DNA from 3 places in the Actinokineospora alba genome. Region 3 is predicted to be linked to each of the others. Evidence: riboswitches for the same ligand, from Rfam matches in the RefSeq annotation. Region 3 holds a riboswitch; each other region holds the start of a gene.
The links. Region 3 has a riboswitch for cobalamin ahead of C8E96_RS20805 (ribonucleoside-diphosphate reductase subunit alpha). Riboswitches for the same ligand answer to the same signal wherever they lie in the genome.
Positions count from the first base shown of each region.

Region 1: it holds a riboswitch for cobalamin, as region 3 does, so the genes downstream of both, cobN (cobaltochelatase subunit CobN) here and C8E96_RS20805 (ribonucleoside-diphosphate reductase subunit alpha) in region 3, are expected to answer to the same signal.
Region 2: it holds a riboswitch for cobalamin, as region 3 does, so the genes downstream of both, C8E96_RS22575 (putative cobaltochelatase) here and C8E96_RS20805 (ribonucleoside-diphosphate reductase subunit alpha) in region 3, are expected to answer to the same signal.

Region 1 is NZ_SNXU01000001.1:4,904,107-4,914,381, forward strand. It holds gene C8E96_RS22610 (DEAD/DEAH box helicase) at 1-919, shown strand, start outside; gene C8E96_RS22615 (SWIM zinc finger family protein) at 1,009-2,049, shown strand; gene cobJ (precorrin-3B C(17)-methyltransferase) at 2,235-3,743, opposite strand; gene C8E96_RS22625 (precorrin-8X methylmutase) at 3,740-4,363, opposite strand; gene C8E96_RS22630 (hypothetical protein) at 4,360-5,415, opposite strand; cobalamin riboswitch at 5,431-5,550, shown strand; gene cobN (cobaltochelatase subunit CobN) at 5,579-9,163, shown strand; gene C8E96_RS22640 (hypothetical protein) at 9,241-9,828, shown strand; gene dapA (4-hydroxy-tetrahydrodipicolinate synthase) at 9,888-10,275, shown strand, end outside.
Region 2 is NZ_SNXU01000001.1:4,889,449-4,899,723, forward strand. It holds gene C8E96_RS22545 (GAF domain-containing sensor histidine kinase) at 1-1,266, opposite strand, end outside; gene C8E96_RS22550 (histidine phosphatase family protein) at 1,599-2,153, opposite strand; gene C8E96_RS22555 (CbtB domain-containing protein) at 2,365-2,574, shown strand; gene C8E96_RS22560 (CbtA family protein) at 2,637-3,362, shown strand; gene C8E96_RS22565 (cobyrinate a,c-diamide synthase) at 3,490-4,845, opposite strand; gene cobO (cob(I)yrinic acid a,c-diamide adenosyltransferase) at 4,839-5,453, opposite strand; gene C8E96_RS22575 (putative cobaltochelatase) at 5,470-7,434, opposite strand; cobalamin riboswitch at 7,521-7,646, opposite strand; gene cbiE (precorrin-6y C5,15-methyltransferase (decarboxylating) subunit CbiE) at 7,747-8,943, shown strand; gene cobM (precorrin-4 C(11)-methyltransferase) at 8,940-9,683, shown strand; gene C8E96_RS22590 (cobalt-precorrin-5B (C(1))-methyltransferase) at 9,713-10,275, opposite strand, start outside.
Region 3 is NZ_SNXU01000001.1:4,501,236-4,511,510, forward strand. It holds gene C8E96_RS20790 (PLP-dependent cysteine synthase family protein) at 1-689, opposite strand, end outside; gene C8E96_RS20795 (hypothetical protein) at 765-1,124, opposite strand; gene C8E96_RS20800 (ribonucleotide-diphosphate reductase subunit beta) at 1,213-2,241, opposite strand; gene C8E96_RS20805 (ribonucleoside-diphosphate reductase subunit alpha) at 2,238-4,568, opposite strand; cobalamin riboswitch at 4,690-4,914, opposite strand; gene C8E96_RS20810 (TetR/AcrR family transcriptional regulator) at 5,642-6,259, opposite strand; gene C8E96_RS20815 (class I SAM-dependent methyltransferase) at 6,270-7,046, opposite strand; gene C8E96_RS20820 (MAB_1171c family putative transporter) at 7,043-8,206, opposite strand; gene C8E96_RS20825 (hypothetical protein) at 8,208-8,711, opposite strand; gene C8E96_RS20830 (hypothetical protein) at 8,777-9,274, opposite strand; gene C8E96_RS20835 (response regulator) at 9,514-10,215, opposite strand; gene C8E96_RS20840 (DUF4118 domain-containing protein) at 10,212-10,275, opposite strand, start outside.

The DNA of each region.
Region 1 (10,275 bases), 400 kb from region 3:
GTGGGCGGTCCTCGACTGGACCACACCCGGGCTGCTCGGCACCCTCGGCGCGTTCCGCGCCCGCTGGGCCAAGCCGATCGAAGCCGACCGCGACGAGGAACTCGCGCGGCGGCTGTCCCGCCTGGTGCGGCCGTTCCTGTTGCGGCGGCGCAAGTCCGACCCGGGCATCGCACCCGAGTTGCCGCCCAAGACTGAGACCGACCAACCGGTGTCGCTCAGCCACGAACAGGCCGCGCTCTACACCGCCGTGGTGCGCGAGACGATGGAGAGCATCCGGCAAGCCGACGGGATGGCCCGGCGCGGGCTGGTGATGAAGCTGATCACCGGGCTCAAGCAGGTCTGCAACCATCCCGCGCAGTACCTCAAGGAACCGTCGGCGAAGTTGACCGGCCGGTCCGGCAAGCTCGAGCTGCTCGACGAACTGTTCGACACCATCCTCGCCGAGGACGGCTCGGTCCTGGTCTTCACCCAGTACGTGACCATGGCCCGGCTGATCGAGCGGCACCTGCGCGAACGCGGCATCGGCGCCGCGCTGCTGCACGGCGGCACCCCGATCCCGCGCCGTGAACAACTGGTCGCCGAGTTCACCGAGGGCAGGTTCCCGGTGTTCCTGCTGTCGCTGAAGGCGGCGGGCACCGGACTCAACCTGACCCGCGCCGACCACGTCGTGCACTACGACCGCTGGTGGAACCCGGCGGTCGAGGACCAGGCGACGGACCGGGCATACCGGATCGGGCAGACCCGGCCGGTGCAGGTGCACCGGCTCATCGCCGAGGGAACACTGGAGGACCGCATCGCCGAAATGCTCGGCACCAAGCGAGACCTGGCCGACTCGATCCTCGCCTCCGGCGAGTCCGCGCTGACCGAGCTGTCCGATGTGGACCTGGCGGCGCTGGTGGAACTGCGGGGTGGCCAGTGATAGCCCGCGGCTTTCCCGCCTTCCCGCCCGCCAAGCGGCGTCCGGGCCACTTCGCGCGCACCTGGTGGGGGCGGGCGTGGATCAAGGCCATGGAGGACTCGGCGCTCGACGAGCAGCAGCTGCGGCAGGGGCGCAAGTACGCGTACACGGGGTACGTCGGGTCGATCACGGTGAGCCCTGGTCGGCTGGCGGCGACTGTGCGCGACTATGAGGACGACACGTCGTATCAGACCGTGATGCGGCTGGAACCGTTGTCTGATGCGGAATGGCGGCGCTTTCTTGATCAGATCGCGGTGAAGGCTGGGCATATCGCTGCTCTGCTTGATCGGGACATGCCTGCCGAACTGGTGGACGCTGCCGGCGATGCGGGGGTGCGGTTGCTGCCGGATATCGGTGACCTTGATCCGGAGTGTTCGTGTCCCGGCTGGGAGATGCCGTGCCGTCATGCGGCAGCCTTGGCGTATCAGGTGTCTTGGCTGTTGGACGCAGATCCGTTTGTGCTGCTCCTGTTGCGCGGCAAGGATGAAGCGGAACTCCTGGGCGACCTGCATGGTCGCTCCGCCCCTCCCGCAACGGAACTGGCGGTGGACGTCTTCGCCCGCAGGCAGCAGGCGTTGCCGGAACCGCCACCGATTCCCGACGGCAAGCCGACCGTGTTGTCGGTTCCGCCTGCCGAGGGCGTTGATCCGGAAGCCCTGGAACTACTCGCCACGGACGCGGCCACCCGCGCCCGCGAGATGCTGACCGGCGACGTCCCCGACCTCGCGCGCAGACCGGACGCGATCCGCTACGCGGCAACCTATCCGGCCGCGGAAGCTCGGCTGCGGTCTGTTGAGGGGCTTGATAGGGCGGTCGCTGCTTGGCGCAATGGTGGGGAGCAGGGGTTGCGGGTGTTGGAGACTTCCTGGCAGCCGCCTGCGGCTTCCCGTGCTCGGGCGGATGATGCTTTGGCCGCTGTCGCGGAAGGTTCCGTTATTGCGTCCCGCAACCACTGGACTGTGGGGGAGGTGCAGCTTCGGCTGGGGCGGGATGAGCGGTGGTATCCGTATCGGGATCAGGGTGGCGAGTGGTGGCCTGTGGCTCCGCCGCAGGCTGATGTCGCTGCTGCCTTGATCGCCGTGCTGGCCTGATTTGGTGGGGTGCCTGTTTGGGTGGAGTGGTTTCTTTGGGGCCCCTACGAAGAAAGGCCCCTGTCGTGGAAGAGCGGGTGGGGAGCCTTCGGCCCCACGACCACGGCAAGTTTAGGGGCCTTTCTTCTCCCCCAAAGAAACCACTCCACCCAAACAGGCCGTTGCGTTGGCCCCTTGCGTTTCGGCTAGCCGGGGTAGGTGCGCGGGGTGAAGACGGCCTGGGTCCCGTTGCCTCGGGTGACCACTCGTGTTTGTGATGAGCCGATCAGGAGGAGGCAGCGCATGTCCACCGTGGTGGGGTCCAGGTCTTCCAGTCGGACAATGCGGATTGTTTCCTCTGGGCCGCCCACGTCCCTGCCGATCACTACTGGGGTGTCGGGCTTGCGGTGCTTGAGTAGTAGATCCCTTGCTTCGCCGAGTTGCCAGGTGCGGGATTTTGATGCCGGGTTGTAAATGGCGATCACCAGGTCTGCCGCCGCCACCGCGTCGAGGCGTTTGGTGATGACTTCCCAGGGCTTGAGGCGGTCAGAAAGGGAGATGGTGCAGAAGTCGTGTCCCAATGGTGCGCCTACCCGGCTGGCGACCGCCTGTGCGGCGGTGAGGCCGGGGAGGATGCGCACCGGCACATCGGTCCACTGTGGATCGCTTGCCACCTCCAGGACCGCCGCTGCCATGGCGAACACGCCTGGGTCGCCCGAGGAGACGACCGCCACGCGCCTGCCGCGCTTGGCCAGGTCCAGGGCGAACGCGGCGCGCTCCGCCTCGACCTGGTTGTCGGAGGCGTGCCTGCGTTGGCGGGGGTTGGGTGGGACACGGTCGAGGTAGGTGACGTAGCCGACCAGGTCGTCAGCCGTTGCCAAGGCGTCTTGGGCCTCGGGGGTGAGCCACGGGCGTCCGGCGGGGCCGGTGCCCACGACGACGACCTCGCCGACCGACTCCGACGTCACAGGTGCGGCTGCCTGGCCGGCAACCCCGTCGTTGATCGGGCTGGGGAGCAGCGCCAGCGAGAAGTACGGCACCGTTGTCGGGTCCACTTCGGACAGGGGCATGCTGCGGCCCTGGTCCCAGGTCGCCCGCTCCACATACAGTGCGCGGTCGAGTTTGCCTGCCGCCTCGAAAGCGGCGCGGACCTTGCCGAAGGTGCGGCCCAGCTTCATCACCGCTGCCGAGTCCGTGGCCGCGAGGTGTCGGGCTAGATCCTCCTCGGGCAGGGTTCCGGGCAGTACGGTCAGGACTTCTTCGCCCTCGACCAGCGGCCGACCCAGCACCGCCGCCGCCGCGCTTACCGACGTGACGCCGGGGACTACCTCGGTCTTGTAGCGGTCGCACAGGCGCTTGTGCATGTGCATGTACGAGCCGTAGAACAGCGGGTCGCCCTCCGCCAGCACCACGACATTCCGGCCCGCGTCCAGGTGGACCGCCAGTCGGGCGGCGCTCTGTTCGTAGAACTCGGCCATGGCGCCGGCGTAGCCACCCGGATGGTCCGTGGTCTCGACGGTGAGCGGATAGACGAGCTGTTCCTCGATCTGCCCTTCCCGCAGGTACTGCGCGGCCACGCCACGCGCGATGGACTTGCCGTGGCGGGCGCTGTGGTAGGCGATCACGTCGGCTTCGCCGATCAGGCGCGCGGCCTTGACCGTCATCAATTCCGGGTCGCCGGGGCCGAGGCCGACGCCGTATAGGGTGCCCGTCATTCTTGCTCACTCGCGATCGCGTTGATCGCGGCCACGGCCATGGCGCTGCCGCCCCGCCGCCCGCGAACCACCAGGTACGGCACGCTTCCGTGCGCCGCCAAAGCTTCCTTCGATTCCGCCGCCCCGATGAAGCCCACCGGCAGGCCGAGCACGGCTGCCGGCTTGCCCGCGCCCTCGTCGATCATCTCCAGCAGGCGGAACAGCGCGGTCGGGGCGTTGCCGATCGCCACCACCGAGCCCTCGAGCTTGTCGCGCCACAGTTCCATCGCCGCCGCGCTGCGCGTGTTGTCCAAAGTGGACGCCAGGTCGGGGACGGTCGGGTCCGACAGGGTGCAGATGATCTCGTTGTCCGCGGGCAACCGCTTGCGCGTGACACCGGAGGCGACCATGTGCGCGTCGCACAGGACCGGGGCGCCGTCGAGCAGGGCTTTACGGGCCGCGCGGACGACGTCGGGGGAGTAGGCGATGTCGCTCACCAAGTCGACCATGCCGCAGGCGTGGATCATGCGGACCGCGACGCGGGCCACGTCCTCGGGCAGCCCGGCGAGATCCGCCTCGGCCCGGATCGTGGCGAACGAGCGGCGGTAGATCTCCGCGCCGTCCCGGATGTAGTCGATCAAGGTTCCTGCCTTCCAGACACCTGGTAGCCGCTCTCGGTGGCCACCACGTCGATCACCTCGCCCGCGGGTCGTCCGCAGCGCCGTGCGCAGCCGGACCAGTGCGCGGGTCGGTCAAGGGGCCGTGCGTCCGCGCGGACGTCGGCCAGGGATTTGGCGCAGCCGGGTTGCCCGGTGCACGCGGTGACCCCGACCCACGGCGAAGCCGGGTCGGTGATCAAGCCGGGCACGACGGGTTCCGGTCCCGCGACCACCAGACCGCGCCACGGAGTCACCACGACGTCACGGCCCAGCGCCAGAGCCTGCTCGGAGGTCAGCCTGCCCAACGGGACCGCGACCCCGAAGCCGGCGGTTCCGTCGACGAACTCCACCGGACCCACCGGGCCGACGGCGCCGGGCACGCCAGGCTCGACCCGTTCGGCGGTCGTCGGGAACCGGGCGGCGATCATGCTCGCGTCCAGTTCGGCGATCCGCCACTGCTCATCGCGCAGTTCCAGGAACGCGGCGGCGCAAGCCAGCATCGTCGACACCACGTCCGTCCGCGGCACCCGGACACCGTGGTCCGCGCCGCCGAGCAGGATCGCGACCGACGCGCCCACCGGCAGGGCGGCGACGTCCGCGCCCAGCCACGCCACGTCGCCGCGGCCGTCGTCGAAGACGAACAGGAACCGGCCGGGCAGCGCCGCCAACTCCGGCGTCGCACACAGCTCGGCGTCCAGTTCGGCGGCCAAGCCGGGATCGCCCAGCGGCGAAGACATGATGTTGCGCACTTTCTCGTGCGTCAGCGACGGCAGCAGGCCCGCTTCGGCCAGTCGCGCACCTAGCTCGACCTCGGCGCCCTCGGCCAGCCCACGCACCTGAAGGTTCGCCCGGGAGGTCAGCTCCAACACCCCGTCGCCCAGGTCAGCGGACGCTTCCGCGACGGCCCTGAGCTGCGCGAACGTCAGCCTGCCGCCCGGAATCCGCACCCGCGCCAGGCCGCCGTCGGCGGCCCGGTGGACGTCGAGCGCACCCGGGCAGGCGTCGGCACCCGAGCGGCGGTGGGAGATAGGCACCGCCCGAATATAGGGTGAGCCCGACACTGCGATGGCAAGTGGAGGAAGCCGGTGTGAATCCGGCGCGGTCCCGCCACTGTCACCGGGGAATCGCTTCCCCGGAAAGCCAGGAACTCCCGTCATCGCGACCACGACCCGGGGCGCGGACCCCAGGAAGGGCCTCATGATCCTGCTCTTGTCGACCTCCGACACCGACCTGCTCTCGGCGCGTGCCAGCGGCGCCGACTACCGGCTCGGCAACCCCGCCCGCCTCGGCGTGGACGACCTGCCCGCCCTGCTCGACGGCGTCGACGTGGTCATCGTCCGCCTCCTCGGCGGCCGCCGGGCCTGGGAGGAAGGCCTCGACGCCCTGCTCGCCGGAACCCGCCCGGTCGTCGTCCTCGGCGGCGAGGCGGCACCGGACGCGGAGCTGATGGAGTGCTCGACCGCGCCCGTCGGCGTGGTCGCGGAGGCGCACAGCTACCTCGCGCACGGCGGCGGCGACAACCTTCGCGAACTCTTCCATTTCCTGTCCGATACCCTGCTGCTCACCGGCAACGGCTTCGCCAAGCCGGTCGAGCTGGCCACCTGGGGTCCGCTGGAACGTGAGCCGCGCCGAACCGAGGGGCCGAAGATCGGCATCCTCTACTACCGCGCCCACCACATCGCCGGGAACACCGCGTTCGTCGAGGCCCTCTCGTGCGCCGTCGAGGACGCGGGCGGCCAGGCCGTCCCGGTGTACTGCGCCTCGCTGCGCACCGCCTCCGAAGAGCTTCTCGAAGTGCTGGGGACGGTCGACGCCCTCGTGGTCACCGTGCTCGCCGCGGGCGGCACCCGCCCCGCCGACGCCGGTGCGGGCGGCGACGACGGCGCCTGGGACGTCGGCGCGCTGGCCGCGCTCGACATCCCGATCCTGCAGGGCCTGTGCCTGACGTCGAGCCGGTCCACCTGGGAGGAGAGCGACGACGGCCTGTCCCCGCTCGACACCGCGACCCAGGTCGCGGTGCCCGAGTTCGACGGCCGGATCATCACCGTCCCGTTCTCCTTCAAGGAGCAGGACAAGGACGGCCTGTCGGTCTACGTCGCTGACCCCGAGCGCGCCGCCCGCGTGGCGGGTATCGCGGTCAAGCACGCGACCCTGCGCCACGTCCCGGCGGCCGAGCGCAAGATCGCGCTGATGCTGTCGGCGTACCCGACCAAGCACGCCCGCATCGGCAACGCCGTCGGCCTCGACACCCCGGCCAGCGCGATCGCCCTGCTCAACGCCATGAAGGACGCCGGCTACGACGTCGGCGACCTGCCCGGTGTCTCGGCGGGCGACGGCGACGCGCTGATCCACGCGCTCATCGAGGCGGGCGGCCAGGACCCGAACTGGCTCACCGAGAAGCAGCTCTCCGGCAACCCGGTCCGCATCTCCGCCGCCGAGTACGGCACCTGGTACGAGACGCTGCCCGAGGACCTGCGCGCGTCGATGGAGGAGCACTGGGGCCCGGCACCGGGCACGCTGTTCGTCGACCACTCGAACGACCCCGAGGGGGAGATCGTCCTCGCGGCGCTGCAGGCGAACAACGTCGTGCTGATCGTGCAGCCGCCGCGCGGCTTCGGCGAGAACCCGGTCGCGATCTACCACGACCCGGACCTGCCGCCGAGCCACCACTACCTGGCCGCGTACCGCTGGGTCGCGGGCAGCTTCGGCGCCCACGCGATGATCCACCTCGGCAAGCACGGCAACCTGGAATGGCTGCCCGGCAAGAACCTCGGCATGTCCGCGTCCTGCGGGACTGACGCCGCGTTGGGCGACATGCCGCTGATCTACCCGTTCCTGGTCAACGACCCGGGCGAGGGCACCCAGGCCAAGCGCCGCGCCCACGCCACCCTGGTCGACCACCTGGTCCCGCCGATGGCCCGCGCCGAGAGCTATGGCGACACCGCCCGCCTGGAGCAGCTGCTCGACGAGCACTCCAACATCGCCGCGATGGACCCGGCGAAGCTGCCCGCGATCCGCGCCCAGATCTGGACGCTGATCCAGGCCGCCAAACTCGACCACGACCTCGGCCTGGAAGACCGCCCGCACGACGCCGAGTTCGACGACTTCCTGCTGCACGTCGACGGCTGGCTGTGCGAGATCAAGGACGTCCAGATCCGCGACGGCCTGCACACCCTCGGCCTCGCCCCGACCGGTGCGGCCCGAGTCAACCTGGTCAACTCGATGCTGCGTGCCCGCCAGATGTGGGGCGGCAAGGCGTCGGCGCTCCCCGGCCTGCGTGAGGCGCTCGGGCTCTCGGAGGACGGTTCGGAGACCCGCACCAAGACCGACGAGATCGACGCCCGGGCACTCGCCCTCGTCGAGGCGATGGAGACCCACGACTGGTCGATCGACGCGGCCGCCCAGGTCACCCGCGAGGTGCTCGGGACTGAGAACGAAGCTGTCACCGAGGTCCTGACCTTCGCCGCGCTGGAAGTCGTTCCCCGCTTGGCGAAGACCACCGACGAGATCGACCACGTCCTGCACGCCCTCGACGGCGGCTACGTCCCGGCGGGCCCGAGCGGCTCACCGCTGCGCGGTTTGATCAACGTGCTGCCGACTGGCCGCAACTTCTACTCCGTCGACCCGAAGGCGATCCCGAGCAGGCTCGCCTGGGAGACCGGCTCGGCCATGGCGGAGTCCCTTGTGGACCGCTACAAGACCGACACCGGCGAATTCCCGCGCTCGGTCGGCCTGTCGGTGTGGGGCACGTCGGCCATGCGCACGGCGGGTGACGACATCGCCGAAGTGTTGGCGCTGATGGGTGTCCGCCCGGTCTGGGACGAGGCGTCGCGGCGGGTCAGCGGCCTGGAAGTCATCTCCCTGGAGGAGCTGGGCCGCCCGCGCATCGACGTCACGGTCCGAATCTCCGGCTTCTTCCGCGACGCTTTCCCCCACGTCGTCTACCTCCTCGACGACGCCGTGCGGCTGGTGGCGGCCCTGGAAGAGTCCGAAGAGGACAACTACGTCCGCGCGCACGTGCTGGCGGACAACGCAAAAGACGAACGTCGCGCGACCACCCGCATCTTCGGCTCCAAGCCCGGCGCCTACGGCGCGGGCCTGCTTCCCCTGATCGACAGCCACAACTGGCGCGACGACTCGGACCTGGCCGAGGTCTACGCGGTCTGGGGTGGTTTCGCCTACGGCCGCGACCTCGACGGCGCCCCCGCCCGCGAGGACATGGAATCGGCCTACAAGCGCATCGCCGTGGCGGCCAAGAACGTCGACAGCCGCGAACACGACATCGCCGACTCCGACGATTACTACCAGTACCACGGCGGCATGATCGCCACCGTCCGCGCGCTCACCGGCAAGGCCCCCGCCGCCTACATCGGCGACAGCACCAGGCCGGAGTCGGTCCGCACCCGCTCCCTGGAGGAGGAGACCAACCGGGTCTTCCGCTCCAGGGTGGTCAACCCCCGCTGGATCGAAGCAATGCGCCGCCACGGCTACAAGGGCGCTTTCGAACTGGCGGCGACTGTCGACTACCTCTTCGGCTACGACGCGACGACGGGCGTGGTCGCGGACTGGATGTACGACAAACTGGCCCAGACCTACGCCCTGGACCCGGAGAACCGCAAGTTCCTCACCGAGTCGAACCCGTGGGCCCTGCACGGCATCGCGGAACGACTGCTGGAAGCAGCGGAACGCAAGATGTGGGCTGACCCCGACCCGGCCACCCTGCAGCAGCTCCAAGAGCTATACCTGCAGGTGGAGGGCGACATCGAAGCAGGCTCCGAGTAGCAGGCGGACTTCGCCGAATCGACGCCGCGCCGCGGCTGTGAGTGCCATGATCCCCCTCAGCGAACCAGGGGGATGCGATGTCGGTACGAACATGGCGCTCAGCCGCGGCGCTCGCGATCGTGGCGCTGTTCTTCGCGTCAGGAACGGTGATCGCCGCGGAGCGGCCCGGGCGGGGCTCGCTCACGAGCTACCTGGTTGCCCACCTTGGGTGCCTTTCGGTCAGCCCGCCAGAGGGTTACACCGACCCCGGTGGATGGCGGCGGGTCATCGCGTTGTCCCCCGCCGCCGACCACATCGTGCTCGTTCTGGTCAGCCGGTCGTCGGACCTGCGCCTGTGTTCGTCCAGACCCGGCGAGTCCTCGCGGGGCTACTGCCCGGCGAGCGGCTCCGACATGGTCGACAAGCGGTTCCTCGGCTGCTTGTCGACCATGTCGGAGCCGGGCATGGTGGTGGTCGCCGGGGGAGTGGCTCCTGAGGTCGGTGCGCTCGTCCTGCTGCTGCCCGACGGGACCACCCTCGACGCCGAGGTCGCGGGCGGTGCGTTCGTGGTCGCCGGACCTGCGGCCGTGGACGACCATCCCGATTCACTGCGGGTGCGCGTCAGCGACCACGATGGCGCGCCGCTGTACGAGGGCCCGCTATTTCGTCCACCGGGCGTGCGCTAACGAGTCTGTGTAGCAACGTGAACTGGTGCCCGGTCCTACTGGGCACCAGGGTCGTAGCCATGGAACTCGCCGGAATCCTCGTCCCGCTCATCACGCCCTTCACCGCCGACGACCAGGTCGACCGAGACGCCCTGGCCTGCCTGGCCCACGAAGTGATCACCGACGGAGCCACCGGCATCGTCGCCCTGGGCACCACAGCCGAGGTCGCGGCCCTTGATCCCGACGAACGCGCCACCGTCATCGACATTGTCGCGTCGGTTGCCCGGGAACGTCATGTTCCCCTGATCGTCGGCGCGGGCGGCAGCGCCACCGCCGCCTCGGTCCGCGCCCTCAACGAACTCACCCCCGACATCAGCGCCGCCCTCACCCTCGTCCCACCCTTCACCCGCCCCACCGAACAAGGCGTCATCGAACATTTCCGCGTCCTGGCGAAGGCCAGCCCAGTCC
Region 2 (10,275 bases), 390 kb from region 3:
GTCGAGCCCCCGGCACAGGCCCTGGATGCCGATGCCGACGGCGAAGAGCCGCTGGATCACCAGGTCGTGCAGGTCGCGCGCGATGCGGTCGCGCTCCTCGAACAGCGCCAGCCGCTGCCGGTCCTGCTGCGCCTCGGCGAACTCCATCGCCTGGGCGGCGTGCCCGGCGTAGTTCTCGAACATGGCCAGGTCGTCCTCGTCGAACGGCGTGGCGCCCAGGTACTTCGCGACGATCAGCACCCCCATCGGGTGCGGGCCGGTGCGCAGCGGGACGAACATCGCGGGCCCCAGGTCGGCGATCGGCCCGGGAAGCCGCTGGAAGGTGTGGGCGGACCGGGCGAACGCGGCCTTGCCGAGCTGTTCGATCATCCGGCCGCGCCCGGTGCTGAAGACGTCGCCGGTGATGCTGTCGACGATCGGGATGCGCAGACCGTGGAACACCGGCGCCAACGCCCCGTCGCCCGCGCGGACCGTCAGGTTCTCGGGTCCGTCGGGCACACAGACGGCGGCGATGGCGGCGTCGGGCACCGCCCTGGCCCGGGCCGCCACCAGACGCAGCCCCTCAGCGGTCTCCGGTCCGGTGCGCAGCACCGAGGTGACCTCGTTGGTGGCCCGCAGCCATTGCTCACGCCGGTGGCTGGCCTGGTACATCCGGGCGTTCTCGATCGCCAGGCCCGCCGCCGCGGCCAGCGCGCCGAGGACCTCGTCGTCCTCCTCGTCGAATCCCTCGTCGCCCGCCTTGTCGGCCAGGTACAGCGCGCCCAGGGTCACGCCCCTGGCCCGGATGGGAACGCCGATGAAGGAGCCCATCGCGGGGTGGTGTTCCGGGAAGCCCACGGCGGCCGGGTGCGTGGCGACGTGCTCGAGGCGGACCGGCCCTTGCGCGTCGATCACCAGGCCGAGGACGCCCTCACCCGAGGGCAGCGCGCCGATGGCGGCCTCGGTCTCGGCATCGACACCCGTATGGGTGAACTCGACGACCTCACCGCTCGGGCCGAGGGCGGCCAGCGCGCCGTAGCGGGCGCCGACCAGCTCGCAACCCGCCGCGACGATGCGCCGCATGACGTTGCGCAGGGACAGGTCGCTGCCGACCGAGAGCACGGCGTCGAGGAGGTGGCGGACCCGGTCCTGCGACACCTTCGCGGCGGCGGCCAGGTAGATCAGGTCGTGCAGGATCGGGTCGGCGGGTCTGGCGGGTTGGCTGAGCGGCGCCTCCGTGCGGCTGCCCTCCTGGCCACGCCCGCTCTCCGCCCCTGTCTTCAACACCGCCCACCGCTTTCGCCCGTGCGTCCCTTGACGCCTGCACCCTCGGAGGGATCGTGTCCGCTCGCGCGGGTGATACATCGATTCGTCGAATTGCACGCGATCGAGTCATTCGTCGGTACTACCGTGGCCCCATTCGGCGCTGTGCGCAAGAGCGGAAGTCACGCGGAGCTATCGGTTAATCGCCGCCATGGATGTCGTTCAGCTCGTGATCTCCTCACGAATCGTGACCGTCCGCGTCCGTTCGGGCGCGATTCGATACCTTCGGTAGGCCGGGTGGCGCAGTCCCTTGATTCTGCTGAGCGTTTCGCGCCGTATTCGACAAACTTCGCGAATCATTCCGCCAATTCGCTCGCGGAAATCCAGCGCAAATTCCAGCGGTGCGGACCGCCGCGGAAAACGGTGCGTGACAATGGCGCGACGTCGATTCGCCAGAAGGCGGGCGGATCTGCGCCGAGGGCGGTCACGATCATCGCCTTGACCACCGCCGGGTGCGTGACGGCGACGATCCGGCGGCCCGGCTGAAGCTCGTCGAGCCAGTCCGCGACCCGGCTCAGCAGGTCCACAATGGACTCACCGCCGTGCGGCGCGGCCTTCGGGTCGGTGAGCCAGCGGGCGACCTCCTCGGGTTCGGCGCCCGCGACGTCGTCGAGCGTGCGGCCCCGCCAGCGCCCGTAGTCGCAGTCGCGCAGCCGGTCGTCGATCTCGGCGGTCACCCCGAGCGCCGCGGCGGTCTGCGCGCAGCGCGTCTCCGGCCCGCGTGAAGCGCTGTCCACCCGACCCGGACCGGCTACGTCGAGCGACCGCTCGACCGGTTCGTCGCGGGGAAACGCGGCCATTCGGGTGGCCGCGGTCGCGGCGTGGCTGACCACGGTCAACGTCGCGCTCATGAGATATCCCACCGTCCGAACGGCCGCGTTGACAGTGCCAGCCCGGCTCCAATACTTTTCAGAGTCGACCCTGATGGTAGAAGGAAGCCGGTGAGAATCCGGCACGGCCGCGCCACTGTGATCGGTCCCGGAGCACCCGGAGCCGAAGTCAGACCCTCCACCATCGTCCCGCTCCACTGACTGGGCCGCGTGAAGCCCCGAGGAGGATCTCATGACGCATGCCGTCGCGAACCCCACCCCGATCCCGCTGAGCATCCCGATTCGGCAGACCCTGCCGTACGCGATCTTCGTGGGTGTTCTGTCCCTGCTCGCCATGTACTTCGTCGGAGCCGAGCAGGGAGCGCTGGCGATCTTCGAGGGCACCTCTGTCCACGAACTCGTCCACGACGCGCGTCACCTGCTGGGCTTCCCGTGCCACTGACCGACTCCGTGAACTCTGAGACACGGCCGGAGAGTGCGTCGGCCGCGCTCACTGTCCGATCGGTGTTGATCTGGGGTCTGCTGGCCGGTTTGGTCGGCGGACTCCTGGCCTTCGGGTTCGCCGCCGCTTTCGGTGAACCCTCGGTCGACCGCGCCATCGCCATCGAGGAGGCGGGCGCGCCCGCGCACTCTGATGGGCACAGCCACGCCGAACCGGCCGCTGAGGAGGAAGAGGGCTTCACGCGGGCCTTCCAGTCCACGGTCGGCCTGGGCATCGGCGCGGTCGTGTTCGGACTTGGCCTGGGCGGGCTGTTCGGCTTGGCCTTCGCGTTCGCCTACGGCCGGATCGGCACCCGCACCCCGGGTTCCACCGCGCTGGCGGTGGCGGGCATCGGTTACGTCGCGGTGGTGCTCGTGCCATTCCTGACGTACCCGGCGAACCCGCCCGCCGTCGGCAGCGCCGACACCATCGGCGACCGCACCGCCCTGTTCTTCGCGATGATCGGCATCTCCGTGGTGCTGGTGATCGCCGGGACGGTGCTCGCCCGATCGCTGACCCCGAGGCTCGGCGGCTTCACCGCCACCGCGGTGTCCGTGCTCGGCTACGTGGTCGTGGTGACGGCGGTCGCGAAGCTGCTGCCGTCGTTCCAGGAGGTTCCCGCGGGCTTCCCCGGTGACCTGATCTGGGACTTCCGAGTCGCCTCCCTAGGCACCTCGGCCGTCCTCTGGGCCACCATCGGCATCACCTTCGCCACCCTCATGACCCGCTCCCTCCGCCGCACCACCTGACCGCGAGTCGCCCCTTCCAGCAAACGAGTCGCCCCTTCCAGCAGATGAGTTCGACATTCGAGTTGTCTCGATGTCGAACTCACTTGCCGGGAGGGGCGACTCGTTTGCCTGGCGGGGCGACTCGCGGTCAGGTGGCGGTGACGAAGGTGGTGATGGCGGTGGGGTCGCCGGCGGGGTGGGTGTGCAGGTAGGAGGCGTGGACGTTGCCCTGGATGAAGCCTTCGCGGCGGGTGACGCCCTCGTGGTCTCGCCAGGCCCAGGCCGGGGTGGTGCCGTGGACCGGGGTGGTGACCGTGCGGTGGAACTCGTGCCCGGTCACCCGCCTGCCCTCCGGCCGCAGCGGCGACGGCGCCATCGAGACAGCGTCGCGATAGCCCAGGGTCAGGCGAGGGTTCATGGCGGCGGTCGCGGGCAGGACACCGCACATGGGCTTGCCGTCCAATTCGGACACCAGGTAGAGCAGCCCGCCGCACTCGGCGTGGATCGGCGCGCCCGACTCCGCCAACGCGCGGACGTCCATTCGCAGCTTCTCGTTGGCCGACAGCGCTTCGGCGTGCTGTTCGGGGAAGCCACCGGGCAGTACCAGCCCGGCCGTGCCCGCGGGCAGGCACTCGTCGCGCAGCGGGTCGACCACAGCGATCTCCGCGCCGGCCGCCCGCAGCAGTTCCACGTGCTCGGCGTAGCCGAAGGTGAAGGCCGAACCACCGGCCACCGCGATCACCGGGCGGCCCGGCACGACCTCGACCTCCTCGGCCGGATCCCAGACCGGGCCCGGGAAGTCCGGGGCCGAACGGGCGAGCCGCACGACCGCGTCGAGGTCCACTGAGGCGTCGATCAGGTCGGCCATGGCCTCGACCGCGCGCATCGCGGCCGCGCCGTGCTCGACCGCCGGGATCAGGCCCAGGTGCCGAGACGGGACGTCCACCTCGACCGCGCGCCGCACCGATCCCAGCACCGGCAACCCGACGTCGGCGCACGCCTCGCGCAGCACCTGGTCGTGGCGGTCGGAGCCGACCTGGTTGAGCACCACGCCCGCCATCCGAACACCCGCGCGGTACGACCGGAAACCGTGCAGCAGCGCGGCCAGGCTCGTGCTCTGGCCGCGGGTGTCCACGACCAGCACCACAGGAGCGTCGATCAGTTCGGCCACATGCGCGGTCGACCCGAACCCGCCCGCTTCGACCTGGTGGCCGATGCGCCCGTCGAACAGACCCATCACACCCTCGACCACCGCGATGTCCGCGCCCAGCGCGCCATGGCGGAACATCGGCCCGACGCGGTGTTCGCCGACGAGCACGGGGTCGAGGTTGCGTCCCGGCCTGCCGCCCGCCAGCGTGTGGTAGCCGGGGTCGATGTAGTCGGGGCCGACCTTGAACGGCGCCACCGTGTGCCCACGCCTGCGCAGCGCGGCCATGAGGCCGGTGGCGATCGTGGTCTTGCCACTGCCCGAACCGGGCGCGGCGATGACCAGTCTGGCTACCACTCGATGCCCTTCTGGCCCTTCTGTCCCGCGTCCATCGGGTGCTTGACCTTGGTCATGTGCGTCACCAGGTCGGCGGCGTCCACAAGGGACTGCGGCGCGTCGCGGCCGGTGATCACCACGTGCTGGTGGCCCGGCCGGCTCGCCAGCGTCTCGACGACGTCGTCGACGTCGATCCAGCCCCACTTGAGCGGGTAGGTGAACTCGTCGAGCACGTAGAGCCCATGGGTCTCCTCGGCGAGCCTGCGCTTGATCTCCGCCCAGCCCTCACGCGCGGCCTCGGCGTGGTCATCCTCGCTGCCCGGCTTGCGCGACCATGACCAGCCCGAGCCCATCTTGTGCCACTCGACTGGACCGCCCTCGCCGGTCTCCTCGTGCACCTTGCCCAGCGCCAGGAACGCGGACTCCTCGCCGACACGCCACTTCGCGGACTTCACGAACTGGAACACGCCGATCGACCAACCCTGGTTCCAGCCGCGCAGCGCGAGGCCGAACGCGGCGGTCGACTTGCCCTTCATCTCGCCGGTGTGGACCACGACCAGCGGCCGGTTGCGGCGCTGCCGAGTGGTCCGGCCATCGTCGGGGACGACTTCGGGTTTGCCTTGTGGCATCGGTGTTTCTCTCCCTCTACGCGGCGCGGGCGGCGCGAACCACGCCCGCCACCGAGTCCGCCGACAGTTCTTCCAGACGAAGGCCGGTGCCGCCGAGCGCGGCGGTCAGCTTGCCCGCCAGGCCGAGCCGGACCGGGCCGCTCTCACAGTCCACGACGACGCTCGCCGTGCCCTCGGCGGCGATCATCGCCGCCGCTCGCATCGCGTCACCCACGGCGTCACGCGACACCGCGACGGTGGCCCGCCCATCGGTCACGACGACCAGGAGCGCACGCCTGCGCGGGTCACGAAGGCGTTCCACGGCAAGGGTTTTGCGGGCGCGGAGCAGTCCGTCGGCGAGTGGGGTGCGGCCGCCGGTGCGCAGGTCGCGCAGCCGGGCCACGGCCGCCTCCACAGACGACGTCGGGGGCAGCGCCAGCTCCGCGGACGACCCGCGGAAGGTGACCAGCCCGACCTTGTCGCGCCGCTGGTACGCGTCGCGCAGCAGCGACACCACGGCACCGGTCACCGCGGACATCCGCTTGCGGGCGGCCATGGAACCGGACGCGTCGACCAGGAACAGGACGAGGTTGCTCTCCCGCCCCTCGCGGACGGCTTTGCGCACGTCTCCGGCCCGCACGATCAGCCCGGCGCCCGTGCGCCCACGGTCGCGCTGGTACGGCGCGGCGGCGGTCAGGGTGCCGACAAGGTGGATGCCGGAGCCTTGTGAGGTCGAAGCCCGAAGCGCTCGCCCGGAGCCCGCTCGGGAGCGGGATCGGCGGCCCGGCGCGCCTTCGCCGACACCGGCGATCTCCAGCTGCCGGGCCCGGAACGCCGGGTCCGGGGTGGCCGGGGCCTGCCCGCCGGACGGCGTTGGTGGCGCTTCGGCGTTCTGCGGCCCTTGCGCGGGCCCGGTCGGTCCGTCACCGGGCTCGGGAGCACCACCCCCAGGACCATCGGGTCCGGGATCCGGGTCGGGCTCGCGGTCCGCTTCCTCGGCCGCGTCCTTCATCGCTTGATCCAGCTGGTCCTGCTCGATGCCGGGCTCGTCGAACGGGTCGCGCCTGCGTCGGTGCGGCAGCGCCAGCCGAGCGGCGACCTCCACATCGGACTCCTCGACCCGCTCCGCGCCCCGCCAGGCGGCGTGCGCGACGGCGGTGCGAGCCAGCACCAGGTCGGCGCGCATGCCGTCGACGTCGAACGCGGCGCAGACAGCGGCGATGCGGCGCAGCTCCGAGTCAGGCAGCGACACCTCGGGCAGCGCCTTGCGGGCCGCGACGATCCTGGTCGCCAGCTCGGCGTCCGCGTCGGACCAGCGCTCGGCGAACCCGGCCGGGTCGGCCTCGAACGCGAGCCTGCGGCGGATGACCTCGGTGCGCGTCGGCACGTCCCGGGAGGCACGCACCTCGACGGTGAGCCCGAACCGGTCGAGCAGCTGCGGGCGCAGCTCGCCTTCCTCCGGGTTCATGGTCCCGACCAGCAGGAACGACGCCGCGTGTGAGACCGACACGCCCTCGCGTTCGACGTGGGCGCGGCCCATGGCGGCGGCGTCGAGCAGCAGGTCGACCAGGTGGTCGTGCAGCAGGTTGACCTCGTCGACGTAGAGGACCCCGCGGTGGGCGGCGGCGAGCAGACCGGGCTGGTAGGCGCGGACGCCCTCGGTCAGCGCGCGCTCCAGGTCAAGGGAGCCGATCAGCCGGTCCTCGGTGGCGCCGACCGGCAGCTCGACGAGTCGGGCGGGCCGAGTGTCATCGTCGAAGTCGGTGTGGGGACCGTCGGGGCAGTGCGGGTCGGGCCGCTCGGGGTCGCAGCTGAACCGGCAGCCCGCGACGACCGACGCCTCCGGCAGCAGAGCCGCCAGCGCGCGCACGATCGTCGACTTCGCGGTGCCCTTCTCGCCCCGGACCAGCACGCCGCCGATCCCGGGGTGCACCGAGTTGAGCAGCAGGGAGAGGCGGAGATCGTCGTGGCCGACGACGGCGGAGAACGGGTAGCCGCTCATCGGCTCACGGGAAAGACAGAGATGGCTGGCAGCACGCCATGATCCTCACTCCGGGTCCGCGCCCGGGTCGGTCTTGGCAGGGGTGGAGTGTCCTGGCTCCCGGATCGCCGCGCCGCTCCGGCCTTCCCAGGGCGGGTGCCCCGGTGGCGCGCGGGGGAGTGGCGCTCCCCGGTGACAGTGGCGGGACCGCACCGGATTCGCACCGGTTTCCTCGCTCACCCTGCTTGGTCGGTCACATCGTCGCAGATGGGGATGCGCCGGCCAAGCCACGTGGCGTGGATCTCGACTACCCGTCGGTTAACGTCTTCGGTTGTGGTGACAGTGGTGGGCATCGGTGCGGACGGCTGGGCGGGATTGACCGACCCGGCCCGCGACGCGTTGGCCAGGGCCGACGTGGTCGTCGGCGGCGCGCGCCAGCTGGGACTGCTGCCCGACGAGGTCAAGGCGGAGCGGGTCGAGTGGCCGTCGCCGCTGCTGCCCGCGATCCCCGACTTCCTCGACACCCACCGCGGCCGTGAGATGTGCGTGCTGGCCAGCGGCGACCCGGTGTTCTACGGCATCGGGACCACCTTGAGCCGGTTCACCGAGGTCCGCGTCCTGCCGCACCCGTCGTCGGCGTCGCTGGCGTGCGCGCGGCTGGGTTGGGCGCTGGAGGACGTGGAGATCGTCAGCGCGGTGGCCCGCCCGGTCGCCCGGCTGCATGCGGTGATCCACCCTGGCGTCCGGGTGCTGGTGCTCAGCGAGAACGCCTCGACCCCGGCCGCCGTCGCCTCCCTGCTGACCGCGCGCGGGTTCGGCGACAGCGTCATGACCGTGCTGACCGACGTGGGCGGGCCGGGGGAGCGGGTCGACACCGGCATCGCCGACGGCTGGTCGGCCGAGGTGGGCGCGCTGAACCTCGTCGCCGTCGAGTGCGTGGCCAGTGCCGACGCCCGGCGGCTGCCGCGCAGCCCGGGCCTGCCGGACGACGTCTACGAGCACGACGGCCAGATCACCAAACGGGAGATCCGCGCGGTCACCATCGCGGCGCTGGGCCCGGAGCCCGGGCAGCTGCTGTGGGACATCGGCGGCGGGTCCGGCAGCATCGGCATCGAGTGGATGCGCAGCCACCCGTCTTGCCGGGCCATCGCGGTCGAGCCGGAAACGGACCGGGCAGCGCGGATCACCCGCAACGCGGCCAGGCTCGGTGTCCCCGCGCTGCGGGTCGTGTCCGGCTTCGCGCCGGACGCGCTGGCCGACCTGCCTGAGCCGGACGCGGTGTTCGTCGGCGGCGGGGTGACGGTCGAAGGCGTGATCGCGGCGGGCTGGGCGGCGCTGCGGCCGGGCGGGCGGCTGGTGGTCAACGCCGTGACGTTGGAGTCCGAGGCGCTCGTCACCCGGTGGCGGGCCGATCTCGGCGGTGAGCTGATCCGGCTGGCGGTCAGCCGGGCCGCGCCGCTGGGCGGGTTCACCGCCTGGCGGCCGATGTTGCCGGTCACGCAGTGGACCGTGCAGAAGGAGGACACATGACCGTGCACTTCATCGGGGCCGGCCCGGGTGCGGCGGACCTGATCACCGTGCGCGGGCAGCGGATCATCGCCGAGTCGCCGGTCTGCCTGTACGCGGGCGCGCTGGTGCCTGAGGAGTTGCTGGCCCTGTGCCCGCCGGGAGCGCGCAAGGTCGACACGGCGAACCTGACCCTCGACGAGATCATCGGCGAGCTCACCGCCGCACACGCGCAGGGCCACGACGTCGCCCGGCTGCACTCCGGCGACCCGTCGGTGTTCAGCGCGATGGCCGAACAGGTCCGCAGGCTCGACGCGGCCGGAATCCCGTATGACATCACCCCCGGCGTGCCCGCCTTCGCCGCGGCGGCCGCTTCCCTGCGCACCGAACTGACCGTCCCGGGCGTCGGCCAGACCGTCGTGTTGACCCGCACCTCGGCCCGCGCCACCCCGATGCCCGACGGCGAGGACCTCGACACCCTCGGCCGCAGCCGGGCGACGATGGTGCTGCACCTTGCCGTGCAACGGATCGACGAGGTCGTGGCGGAGCTGCTGCCGAACTACGGTCCACTGTGTCCGGTCGCGGTGGTGGCCTACGCGTCGCGTGAGGACGAGGTGATCCTGCGCGGAACGCTGTCGGACATCGCCGATCGCGTCCGGGAAGCGGGGATCAAGCGGACTGCGGTGATCATCGTCGGCCGGGTCCTGGCGCCGGAAGGTTTCTGCGACAGCCACCTGTACTCGGCCGCCCGCGAGCGTTCGTGAGCGCGGCCCACGGTGGCTGCGCGCGGGTGTCAGTGAGTGCGGCCGACGATCGTGCCCGCCCGGTCGATCGCCACCACGTCCACCGCCACCTCGGCACCCCGCAGGACTTCCAGGGCGGTGCGTTTGGCGCCCTCGGCGACGGCGTCACCCAGCGGGATTCCCTTGGCCTGCGACAAAGTAAGGGCTTCCAAGGCCGTGTTGGCGCCGAGGATGCGTTCGGCCAGTTCGCTGTCCCCGCCCGCCTCCACCGCCGTGCGTGCCAGGGCGGCGAGGTTGACCTGGGAGCGGGCGGAGTGCAGGTCGAGGTGGCCGTCCGCGAGCTTCGACAGCTTCGCGAAACCGCCCGCGATGGTCAGCTTGGGCACCGGATGGCGGCGCAGGTACTTGAGCACCGCGCCGGCGAAGTCGCCCATGTCGAGCAAGGCGTCCTCGGGCAGGCCGTAGAGATCCATGACCGTGCGCTCCGACGTCGAACCGGTGCACCCGGCCACATGTTGGTACCCGGCCGCGCGGGCGACGTCGATGCCGCGGCGGATGCTGTCGATCCACGCCGAGCAGGAGTACGGGACGACGACGCCCGTGGTACCCAGAA
Region 3 (10,275 bases):
CCGAAGATCGTCGACCCGACCGTGTCGACGCCGATCAGCCGCAGGTGCGGGAAGTACTCGCGCAGCACCTTCGCGATCCCTGCCGAGTGCCCGCCCGTCCCCACCGAGCACACCAGCACGTCGATGCGGCCGAGTTGGGCGAGCAGCTCCAAGGCGAGCGGCGCGTAGGCGGCGACGTTGTCGGGGTTGTTGTATTGGTCCGGGCAATAGCTGCCGGGGGCCGCGTCGAGGATCGCGCGCACCCGCTGCCTGCGCGCCTGCTGCCACCCGCCCTTCGGATGCGGCTCGGTCACCGTCTCCACCCGCGCGCCATACGCGCTGAGCAGCCGGTGCATCATCGGCTCCATCCCCGGATCGGACACGAGGGTGACCGGGTGCCCGTGCACGATCCCGGCCAGCGCCAAGCCGAGTCCGAGGGTGCCGCTGGTGGACTCGACGATCCTCGCGCCGGGCGCGAGATCGCCGCGCGCCCGCGCCTGAGTGACCATGTGCAGGGCGGGGCGATCTTTGATCCCACCGGGGTTGCAGCCTTCGAGCTTCGCCCAGAAACCCCGTCCCGCGGGGCAGAGCGGGCGGTCGATCCAGAGCACGGGCGTGTTGCCGACCGCGTTGGCCGCGGTGAGGCAGGTGGCGGCGGCGGGGTTGACGAGATGGGCGGTGTTCGCGCGGGTACGCAGGATGTCGGTCATCGGAGCTCGATTCGAGAGTGTCCACAAGGGACAAGACGTCAGGGCCGGAGCCGCGCTGCCGCGCGGCTGGCGACGTCAGGACCTGGCGACCGAGATCTCGACCAGTAACGCGCGTCCCGAGGGGCGGGGTAACGACGCGCGGGGGGTCTCGACGGGTGGCGCCGGGTCGGCGGGCAGTGCCGTGACCGGCCGCTCGCAGTGGTCGGACTCCGCCGTCGCGGTGGAGGTGGAGGTGGAGGTGGAGTCCGGCACGTGCGCCTGGTGCGCGCCCACGCCGCAGCCGTCGAGGTGGTGCTCGACGGCTGCCGGAGCCGCGCCCACACTGTCCTGGTGCGGCGGACACAATGCCGCCGCGAGCACCAACAGCGAGGAGATGAGCAGGGCGAGGCCCGACCACGCACCGCGCCGCCGCGCGGGAGTCGGCTGCTTCCCCATGATCTCGAAGCTAGCAGTGTCGGCCGCACGGGGTTCGGCGTGTGGCCCACATCTCGCGCGGCGGCGGGGTTGTGAATTTCCCAATCGGTCAGAAGTCCTCGTCGAAGCTCACCGAGCCGGTGACGGCGACCTGGTACGCCGACACCTTCCGCTCGAAGAAGTTCGACAGCTCCTGCACGTCCTGCAGCTCCATGAACGTGAACGGGTTGCCCGACCCGTACTCCGGTGCCAGCCCCAACGCCGCGAGCCTGCGGTCGGCGACGTGTTCCAGGTAGGCGCGCATGTCGCTCAGCGGCAGGCCCGCGACGCCCTGGCCGAGGAGGTCCTCGGCGAACCGGGTCTCGGCGTCGACCGCTTCGCGCAGCATCTGGCGGACCTGGTCGTGCAGCGCGTCGTCGAACAGGTCCGGTTCCTCGCGGCGGACGGTTTCCACCACGTCGAAGGCGAACGCCATGTGCATGGACTCGTCCCGGAAGACCCAGTTCGTGCCTGACGCCAAGCCGTTGAGCAGGCCCCTGGACCGCAGGAAGTACACGTAGGCGAAGGCGCCGTAGAAGAACAGGCCCTCGATGCACGCGGCGAAGCAGATCAGGTTCAGCAGGAACCCGCGTCGGTCCTCTTTGGACTCCAGACGGTGCAGGCCGTTGATCGAGTCGATCCAGCGGTAGCAGAACTCCGCCTTGTCCCGGATCGACGGGATGTTCTCCACCGCGGCGAACGCGGCGGCCCGCTCCTGCTCGTCGGGCAGGTAGGTGTCGAGCAGGGTCAGGTAGAACTGGACGTGCACGGCCTCCTCGAACAGCTGCCGCGACAGGTAGAGCCTGGCCTCGGGGGCGTTGATGTGCTGGTAGAGGTTCAGCACCAGGTTGTTGGCGACGATGGTGTCGCCGGTGGCGAAGAAGGCGACCAGCCGGTTGATCAGGTGCCGTTCGGCGCCGGTCAGCTTCTTCAGGTCGGCGAGGTCGGAGTGCAGGTCGACCTCCTCGACGCTCCACGTGTTCTTGATGGCGTCGCGGAAGCTCTCGTAGAACCGGGGGTACCGCATCGGCCGCAGGGTCAGGTCCATGCCAGGGTCGAGCAGGGACTTGGCCCGCCGGGTGTTGTCCAAAGTGGTCACTCGCACGCCTCGCAGGTCTCGGGGTTCTCCAAGGAGCAAGCGATTGCGTCAGGTGAAACCGTCGCCTGCTGGATGCGCGTCGCCGGGCGGGAGCGCAGGTAGTACGTGGTCTTGAGGCCGGTCTGCCAGGCGTAGCGGTACATCGACGACAGCTTCCCGATCGTCGGCGAGGCGACGAACAGGTTCAGCGACTGGCTCTGGTCGATGTACGGGCCGCGCGCGGCGGCGAGGTCGATCAAAGCGCGCTGCGGGAGTTCCCACGCGGTGCGGAACAGCGCCCGGCTCTCCTCGGGCAGGGACTCGATGCCCTGCACGGAACCCTCGTCGCGCTTGAGGGTCGAGCGCACCGACGGTGTCCACAGGCCGTGCTTCTTCAACTCCGCCACCAGGTACGAGTTCACCTGGAGGAACTCACCCGAGAGCGTCTCGCGCTTGAACAGGTTCGACACCTGCGGCTCGACGCACTCGAAGCAGCCCGCGATGGACGCGATCGTCGCCGTCGGCGCCACCGCGATCAGCAGCGAGTTGCGCAGGCCGTGCTCGGCGATCCGCTCCCGCACCGCCGCCCACCGCTCGGTCTGCGTCGGCGTCACTCCCCACAGGTCCGGCTGCAGGTCCCCGCGGGCCGCGCGGGTCTGCTGGTAGGCCGGGTGCGCGCCCGCGCTCGCCGCCTGCGCCGCCGAGGTCTCCAGCGCGGTCAGGTAGATCTCCTCGGCGATCCGGGTCGACAGCTCCTTCGCCTCCGCGCTGTCGAACGGCAGGCGCAGCGCGAAGAACACGTCCTGCAGGCCCATCACCCCGAGCCCGACCGGGCGCCAGCGCGGGTTGCTCCGGCCGGCCTGCTCGGTGGGGTAGTAGTTGATGTCGATCACCCGGTCGAGGAACGTGACGGCCGTGCGGACGGTCTCGCGCAGCCGCTCCCAGTCCATGCCCCCGGCGTGGTCGAGGTGCGCGCCGAGGTTGACCGAGCCGAGGTTGCACACCGCGGTCTCGTCGTCGCTGGTCACCTCCAGGATCTCGGTGCAGAGATTGGACAGGTGCACGACGTTGCCGGGCTCGGCGGTCTGGTTGCAGGTGCGGTTCGCGGTGTCCTTGAACGTCATCCACCCGTTGCCGGTCTGGGCGAGCGTGCGCATCATGCGGCCGTAGAGGTCCCGCGCCTTGACTGTGCGCACAGCCCGTCCGGCCTCCTCGGCGGCGCGGTAGGCGCGGTCGAACGCCTCGCCCCACAGGTCAGGCAGCTCGGGGATCTCGGCGGGGTCGAACAGCGACCAGTCGGCGTCGGCCTCGACCCGGCGCATGAACTCATCGGGGATCCAGTTGGCGATGTTCAGGTTGTGCGTCCGCCGCGCGTCCTCACCCGTGTTGTCGCGCAGTTCGAGGAATTCCTCGATGTCGGGGTGCCAGGTCTCCAGGTACACGCAGGCCGCGCCCTTGCGCCTGCCGCCCTGGTTGACCGCCGCCACCGACGCGTCCAGTGTCCGCAGCCACGGCACGATCCCGTTGGAGTGCCCGTTGGTGCCCCGGATCAGCGCGCCGCGCGAACGCACCCGCGACCACTGCACACCGATGCCGCCCGCGAACTTCGAGAGCCGCGCGATCTGGGAATACCGCTCGTAGATGGACTCCAGCTCGTCGCGCGGCGAGTCGAGCAGGTAGCACGACGACATCTGGGTGTGCCGGGTGCCGGAGTTGAACAGGGTCGGTGAACTGGGCAGGTAGGCCAGCGACGACATCAGCCGGTAGAACGCGATGGCCTCACTCGGCGTGTGCGACAGTCCACACGCGACTCGGAGCAGCCAGTGCTGCGGCCGCTCGACGACGGCCCGGTTGTCGGGGTGGCGCAGCAGGTAGCGGTCGTAGACCGTGCGCAGGCCGAAGTACTCGAACCGCAGGTCGGCGTCGTGGTCGACGGCGTCGTCGAGCTTGCGGGCGTGCGTGGCCACGAACGCCGCCGTGCCGTCGCCGATGAGGCCGTGGGCGTGGCCGAGCGCGACGCTCTGGCTGAACGAGTGCACGCCCTGCCCGCGGGTCTCCTTGTCGAGGTAGCCGGCGAGCAGGCGGGCGGCGAGCTTGGAGTACTGCGGCTCCTCGGACACCAGCTCGGCGGCGGTCTGGATGGACAGCCGGTCGAGTTCCTCGGTGCTCGCGCCGTCGTAGAGCCCGCTGATCGTCTTCGTGGCCACCCGGCGCGGGTCGACCTCGGCCAGGCCGTCGGCGCAGCGGGCGACGGCACGGATGATCTTGGCTGGGTCGACCGGCTCGGTGTCGCCGCTGCGCTTGCGGACGCGCATCGTTTGGGCGGCGGTCTGGGTGGTGGCTGTCACGGGCTCTCTCCTCGCGAGCTCGGGCTGACGTCCTGCCCCCGGAGCGCACGCGGAACCGACGGCGCCCACCGGCGCCGCGCAGCCCACGGCCCTCCCTCGGGACCAGGAACTCCCGCCCGCGACGCGGACGGGTGAGCGGGCAGGTCTTCGGACTCACGGGCAGGCCGACCGGCGCCGTCGCGCCTGTCGGCAGGTCTACTGGCCGTCGCTTCCCGGACTTCGTCCAGTGCTTGTTGACGGCGGTCGTTCCCGTTCACCGCTGCGGGGCAGTCCCGGACTCACACCGGGTTCCCTCTTGCGACGGCCGCCCTGGTTGGACGGCCGAACCAGCTCTCGGCACACAATACATGGGTGATCACCGGGCTCGTGCACCTACATGTTGTGTCGGAGTGTCGCGGCTGCCCGGGGATACGTACGTGCGAGTTAGGTACCGAAATACGTAACTTCACCAATTCACTGTCCGGGTGGGACAGTCGATGCTGGGACCTATGAACACCACTATCTCCGCTGGGTTGGCCGCGACGCTCGACGTGGAGGACCGCGCTGAGGGGCGCGGCACGTTGTCGCCGCACGACCGGATCACTTGTGGGCTGCACCGGCGGTGGGTTCACGAGTGTGTGGCGTCGCCGCAGCATGTCATCGCGGTGACTGGTCACCGCTGGTGTTGCGGGCGGGCGGTTTCGGTCGCGGTGGATGAGCTCGCTGGGACTGTGGCGCTGTTGTGTGGGACTTGTGGGGTGCCGGATTCTTTCGCGAATCGGCAGGTTGTTCGGGCTTGTCGGGGGAGTTTGCGGGCTTCTCGGCGTGCTGTGTTTCGGACTCGTTCGGTGGCTTGATGCGTTTCGGGCGTCTTTGGCGTGCTGGTGCCTATTTGGGTGGTTCGCCTTGATTTGGGGACCCCCAGAAATGGGCCTGCGCGGGCAAAGAGGGTGGGGAGGTGAAACCCACCCGCGCCGGAAGTTTAGGCCCATTTCACCCCAAATCAAGGCGAACCACCCAAATAGGCCGTTGGGTTCGGCCCCTTGCGTTCATTGGGTTCTGGGGCAGGGCTGACCTGCTCAAGTGGTGCAGGTTTAGTTGAGTGCCGTTCGGATTGCGGTGGTGAAGCGCTCCGGGCGGTAGCGTTCGGGATCTGTCAGGACTAGTCGGGCGGCCATCTCGAATAGGGTTACGACGGTGTGGGCGACGATCTCTGGGTCGAGGTCGGCCTTATGTTTCGGAAGTAGTTCGCTTGCCAGTTTCTCGGTGCGCTTGAGGACTCTTCCCCTGGCCTCTTCGCGAACGGCGTGGAATTGGGCCGGCATATCTGCCATGGGCATCACGATGCAGGTCCATCGGTCCGGGGCCTCGCGGACCGCTTTCAGGAATTCCGCCAGGATGTGGGCGAGTTGGTCGCCCGGGTCCGTTTTCGCCGGGTCGGGGTGGATCGCCGCCAGTTGGGCCAAGCCCTGTTCCTGTTCGCGGCGCAGGAGGGTGTCCAGTAGTTCCGCGCGGTTGCCGAAGACGCCGTAGACGACTGGTTTGGTGACCCCGGCCTGCTCCGCCACCGCGTCCATCGTGACGGCCGTGTGTCCTGCCGTCACCACCAGATGCAGGGCGGCGTCGAGGAGTTCGGAGCGGCGTTGTTCGACGGGGACGCGAGCCGCGTAGACGCGGCGCTTGCGCTTGGTCGGGGCTTCGCCTGGGGTCACCAGGCCAATGTTACGCGTTGGTAGTAATGGCGCGGCCCCAGGCGGCGAGGGTGAACTGGGGGATGTCGATGAACGTCGGGTCCGTGAGCAGCGTGTGGAACTCGTCCAGGTCGGCCTGGGTGACCTTGCCGCTCGCCAGCAGGCCGGGGGCGGCCTGGTCGATCAGCGGGCGCCAGCGGTCGCGCTCCAGGTTGCCCATGCAGGCGAGCCTGCCGGTGAAGTCGATCGACTCCAGGCCCGCACCCGCCAGCAGCGACGGCAGTCCGCGCGCCCAGGTGAGGTCGGCTCCATGACCCGCCATGACCTCGCGGTAGGCGTCCATGATCCGGGTCATCACCGGGAACGGGGACGTTTCCCCGGGCAGTTGGTAGGGGTCGGTGACGACCAGCCAGCCGCCGGGCTTGAGCCACGATGCCGCCCGCCGGACGACGTCGTCGCGTTCGGGCAGGTGGCACAGGGTGAATCGGGCGTGCACCAGGTCGAAGCGGCCGGGGGAGAAGTCCGCGTCGGTGATGTCCGCCTTGACCACCTCGTAGCGGTCCGGGGCGAGGTAGCGGGTGTCGATGTCGACCGCGACGACCCGGCCCTCGGGGCAGCGCTCCGCCAGCCAGTCGGCGATGGATCCCGCGCCCGCCCCCAGTTCGAGGCAGTCCCAGTCCTTGTCGACGCCCAGACTGTCGAGGATGCCGGTCGTGAATCCGTCCACAGAGGACTGGATGGAGCCGAGTCTGCCGCGTTCGCCGGGGGAGTCCTTGCTCAGCACACTGTCGCGGTAGCCGCCGCTCACGCGGATTCCTCCGCCGCCGACTTGGCCCCGGCGAACTCCAGCGCACCGGGCGAGCGCCAGGCCTGCGACAGCAGTTCGAGGAAGGCCAGCTCACCGGTCCACTGGTCGTCGCTGCTCTGCCGCTGTGACGCGGTGGCGTCGGCGTCCGGTCGGGGCTCGACGCCCCGCGCCTTGGCCTGCTGGGCCGCCGCCAGCCAGCGCGCGGTGGCCCGTGCCTCGATGGTGTCGGGGTTCGGGTCGGCGGCGAGCGCGTGGGCCTTCGCCGCGTCGACGGTGTCCTGGTCGACGTAGTCGCGCAGGATCAGCAGGGCGTCGCGGATCTCGATGACCCGGCGGTAGAGCCGCATGTCGATGGAGGCGAAGCGGGCCTTCGGGTCGGGCATCCGCACGTGCGGGACGGCTTCGACCAGGTCCTGCCACAGCGGTTCGAGCGCGCGCAGGACCCGCAGGTCGCGTGCGAGGCGCCAGACGTGGGCGACGACCGGCACGGTCACGCCGGCCACCATCAGCCAGGCGGTGATGCCGATGTTCAGCGAGAACGAGGAGCCCAGCCACGGGTTGTGCGTCAGCAGGTAGCCCAGGACCACGAACGACCAGAAGATCGTCGACGAGGCGAAACCCGCCGCGAGGAGCAGCAGGCCCGCGCGCAGGGCGCGGGTGCTCGCCTGGCGGGCGTAGCGGGCGCACAGCACGGCACAGGGCAGCACGGCGACGACGTGCGCGACGCACAGCAGCCACCAGAACGGGCTGTACCAGGGGACCGCGATGGAGGTGACGCAGCCCGCGGCGGGCACCGGGCCGGTGTTGAGCCAGATCAGCGCGACGCACACGGCCGCCGCCGACCCGTAGACGAGCAGGGGCCTGCGGCGCGAGATCGCCGCCAGCACGAAGTCGAGGATGAACGCGGAGCTGATGACGCCCCAGATGTTCATCGCGATGCCACAGCTTGTTCCGAGCACGTAGGTCTCGTTGAGCACCTTGGTGATCGGGTCGAGGTACACCGTGATCGAACCGGCGAGACCGGCGATGGCGATCAGCAGCCGCCGCTGCGGCCGGGAGCGCATGGCCCCGGCGAAACGCAGCGCGAGCGCGATCCACAGCGCGATGGCGCCGTACATGACCAGGGCGGTGCCGAACTGCTTGAGCAGGGCCGGTGTCATCTCAGCGGCTCCACAGGCCGAGCGCGGCCTCGAGTTCGCTCAGTGCCCCGGTGGACCCACCGGGTGCCTGTGCCTGCGCGGTGATCCGGATCAAGCTCGCCACCAGTTCCGCCTCCTGCTCCTCGTCGGTGCTGTAACTGGTGCGGGCCAGCAGGCGGCGCACCAGCGCGGGCGACAGGTCAGGGAGAAACCGCCCGAGGTCGGCGACGATATCGTCTGCCTTGCTCCGATGGTCACACAGCATGTGTCCGATTTCGTGCAGCACGATGTGGTCGCGGTGGTACGGGCTGGTCTTGGCCTCGACGAAGATCACATCCCGGTCGGCCAAGTGCAGCCACGCGCCGCAGGCGTTGACCGTGAGGCCCGCGGGCAGGGTGCCGATGTCGATGGGGCGCTGCCGCTGCTCGGCGAGCATCTCCACGAGCGCGGAGACGGAGAACGGCCTGGGCAGCGCGAGGCCGTCCACCAGGGTGCGGCACTTCTTGTAGCCGCGTCGTGTGATCATGTCGTCGCCGACACCTCCGCTCGGGCACCTCCGAAACCGCGGCCATGGTCCGGGAGTGCAGAGCATCACTCGTCCCGCTCGGACCGGGTCTCGCCCGAGTCCGTCGTGGGCTCCAGCCGCTCGATCCGCCGCGCTTCGGTGACCATGGCCAGCAGCGCGTCCAGCGTATCGTCAGACAATCCCTCGGCTCGCAGCGCGATCGAGCGAACCTTCTGGTTGCGCAGCGCGAGCGCCAGGTCGAGCTGCGCGTCGACCCGGGAGGCGACCACGTCGTCGAGGAAGTACTCGGCGGGGACGCCGAAGAACTCGGCCAGCGTGACCAGCGTGTCCTGGGTCAGGTTGCGCTTGCGGCCGCTGGCCAGCTCCCACAGGTAGGTCGCCGACATGGCCTTGCCGGTCTGCTCCCGGATCTGGCCCGCCAGCTTGGCGTAGCCGGGCCGGGACTCCTTTTCGGGGTACAGCCGCGACAGCAGGTGGTTGATCTTCTCGGCGAGAACACCCTCGGCAACCTCGCTTTTGCGCTGCTGGGAGTCCATCGCGCTGTCCTCACCCTCGACCTTCACGTCCGCTGCAGCGGACGCTTTCGTTCAGAGCCTAGTGTGGATCACCCTGGTGTGGTTGACAAACGGAGGCACTCCTAGCCTATGCTCACCACAGGGCATCCGCTAAAGCGGACGGTTGGTGAGAGGACCAGGGGGCTTCTCAGCACGGGGAACCGCTCACCGGGTGTCCAGGCCGAAGAAATTCGGCCACTAACGTCAGGGCGGGGCAGGCCCGCGCGGTGCTGAGGGCACGCGCGGGCCTAAGTCCCGTTCGCCTCCCGCGGTGTCTCGAAGCGGTAGCCCATGCCCGGCTCGGTGAGCAGGTAGCGCGGGTCGCTCGGCCGCGGTTCGAGCTTGCGGCGCAACTGGGCCATGTAGACGCGCAGATAGTGCTTCTCGTCGCCGTAGTTCGGGCCCCACACCTCGCGCAGCAGCTGCTTCTGGGCGATCAGCTTGCCCTTGTTGCGCACCAGGATCTCCAGCATCCCCCATTCGGTCGGGGTCAGGTGTACCTCCACGCCGTCGCGGTGGACCTTCTTCGCGGCGATGTCGATGGTGAACGCCTCGGTCTCCACCACCGGGTCGTCGTCGGCGGGCGCGGTCGCGGCCCGGCGGACGGCGGCGCGCAGGCGGGCCAGGAGCTCGTCCATGCCGAAGGGCTTGGTGACGTAGTCGTCGGCGCCCGCGTCGAGCGCGACGACCTTGTCGGTGGAGTCGACCCGGGCGGACAGCACGATGATCGGGACCGTGCTCCAGCCGCGCAGGCCGTGGATCACCTCGGTGCCGTCGATATCGGGCAGCCCAAGGTCGAGCACGACGGCGTCGGGTTTGGTCTCGGCGGCCGCGCGCAGGGCCGCGGCCCCGTCGGCGGCGGTGACGACCTCGTAGCCGCGCGCGGTCAGGTTGATCCGCAGCGCGCGCACGATCTGCGGCTCGTCGTCGACGACCAGGATCTTGGTCACTTTTCTCCGTTCCCGGCCGCGCGCAGCGCGATCACGATGGTCAGGCCGCCGCCCGGAGTG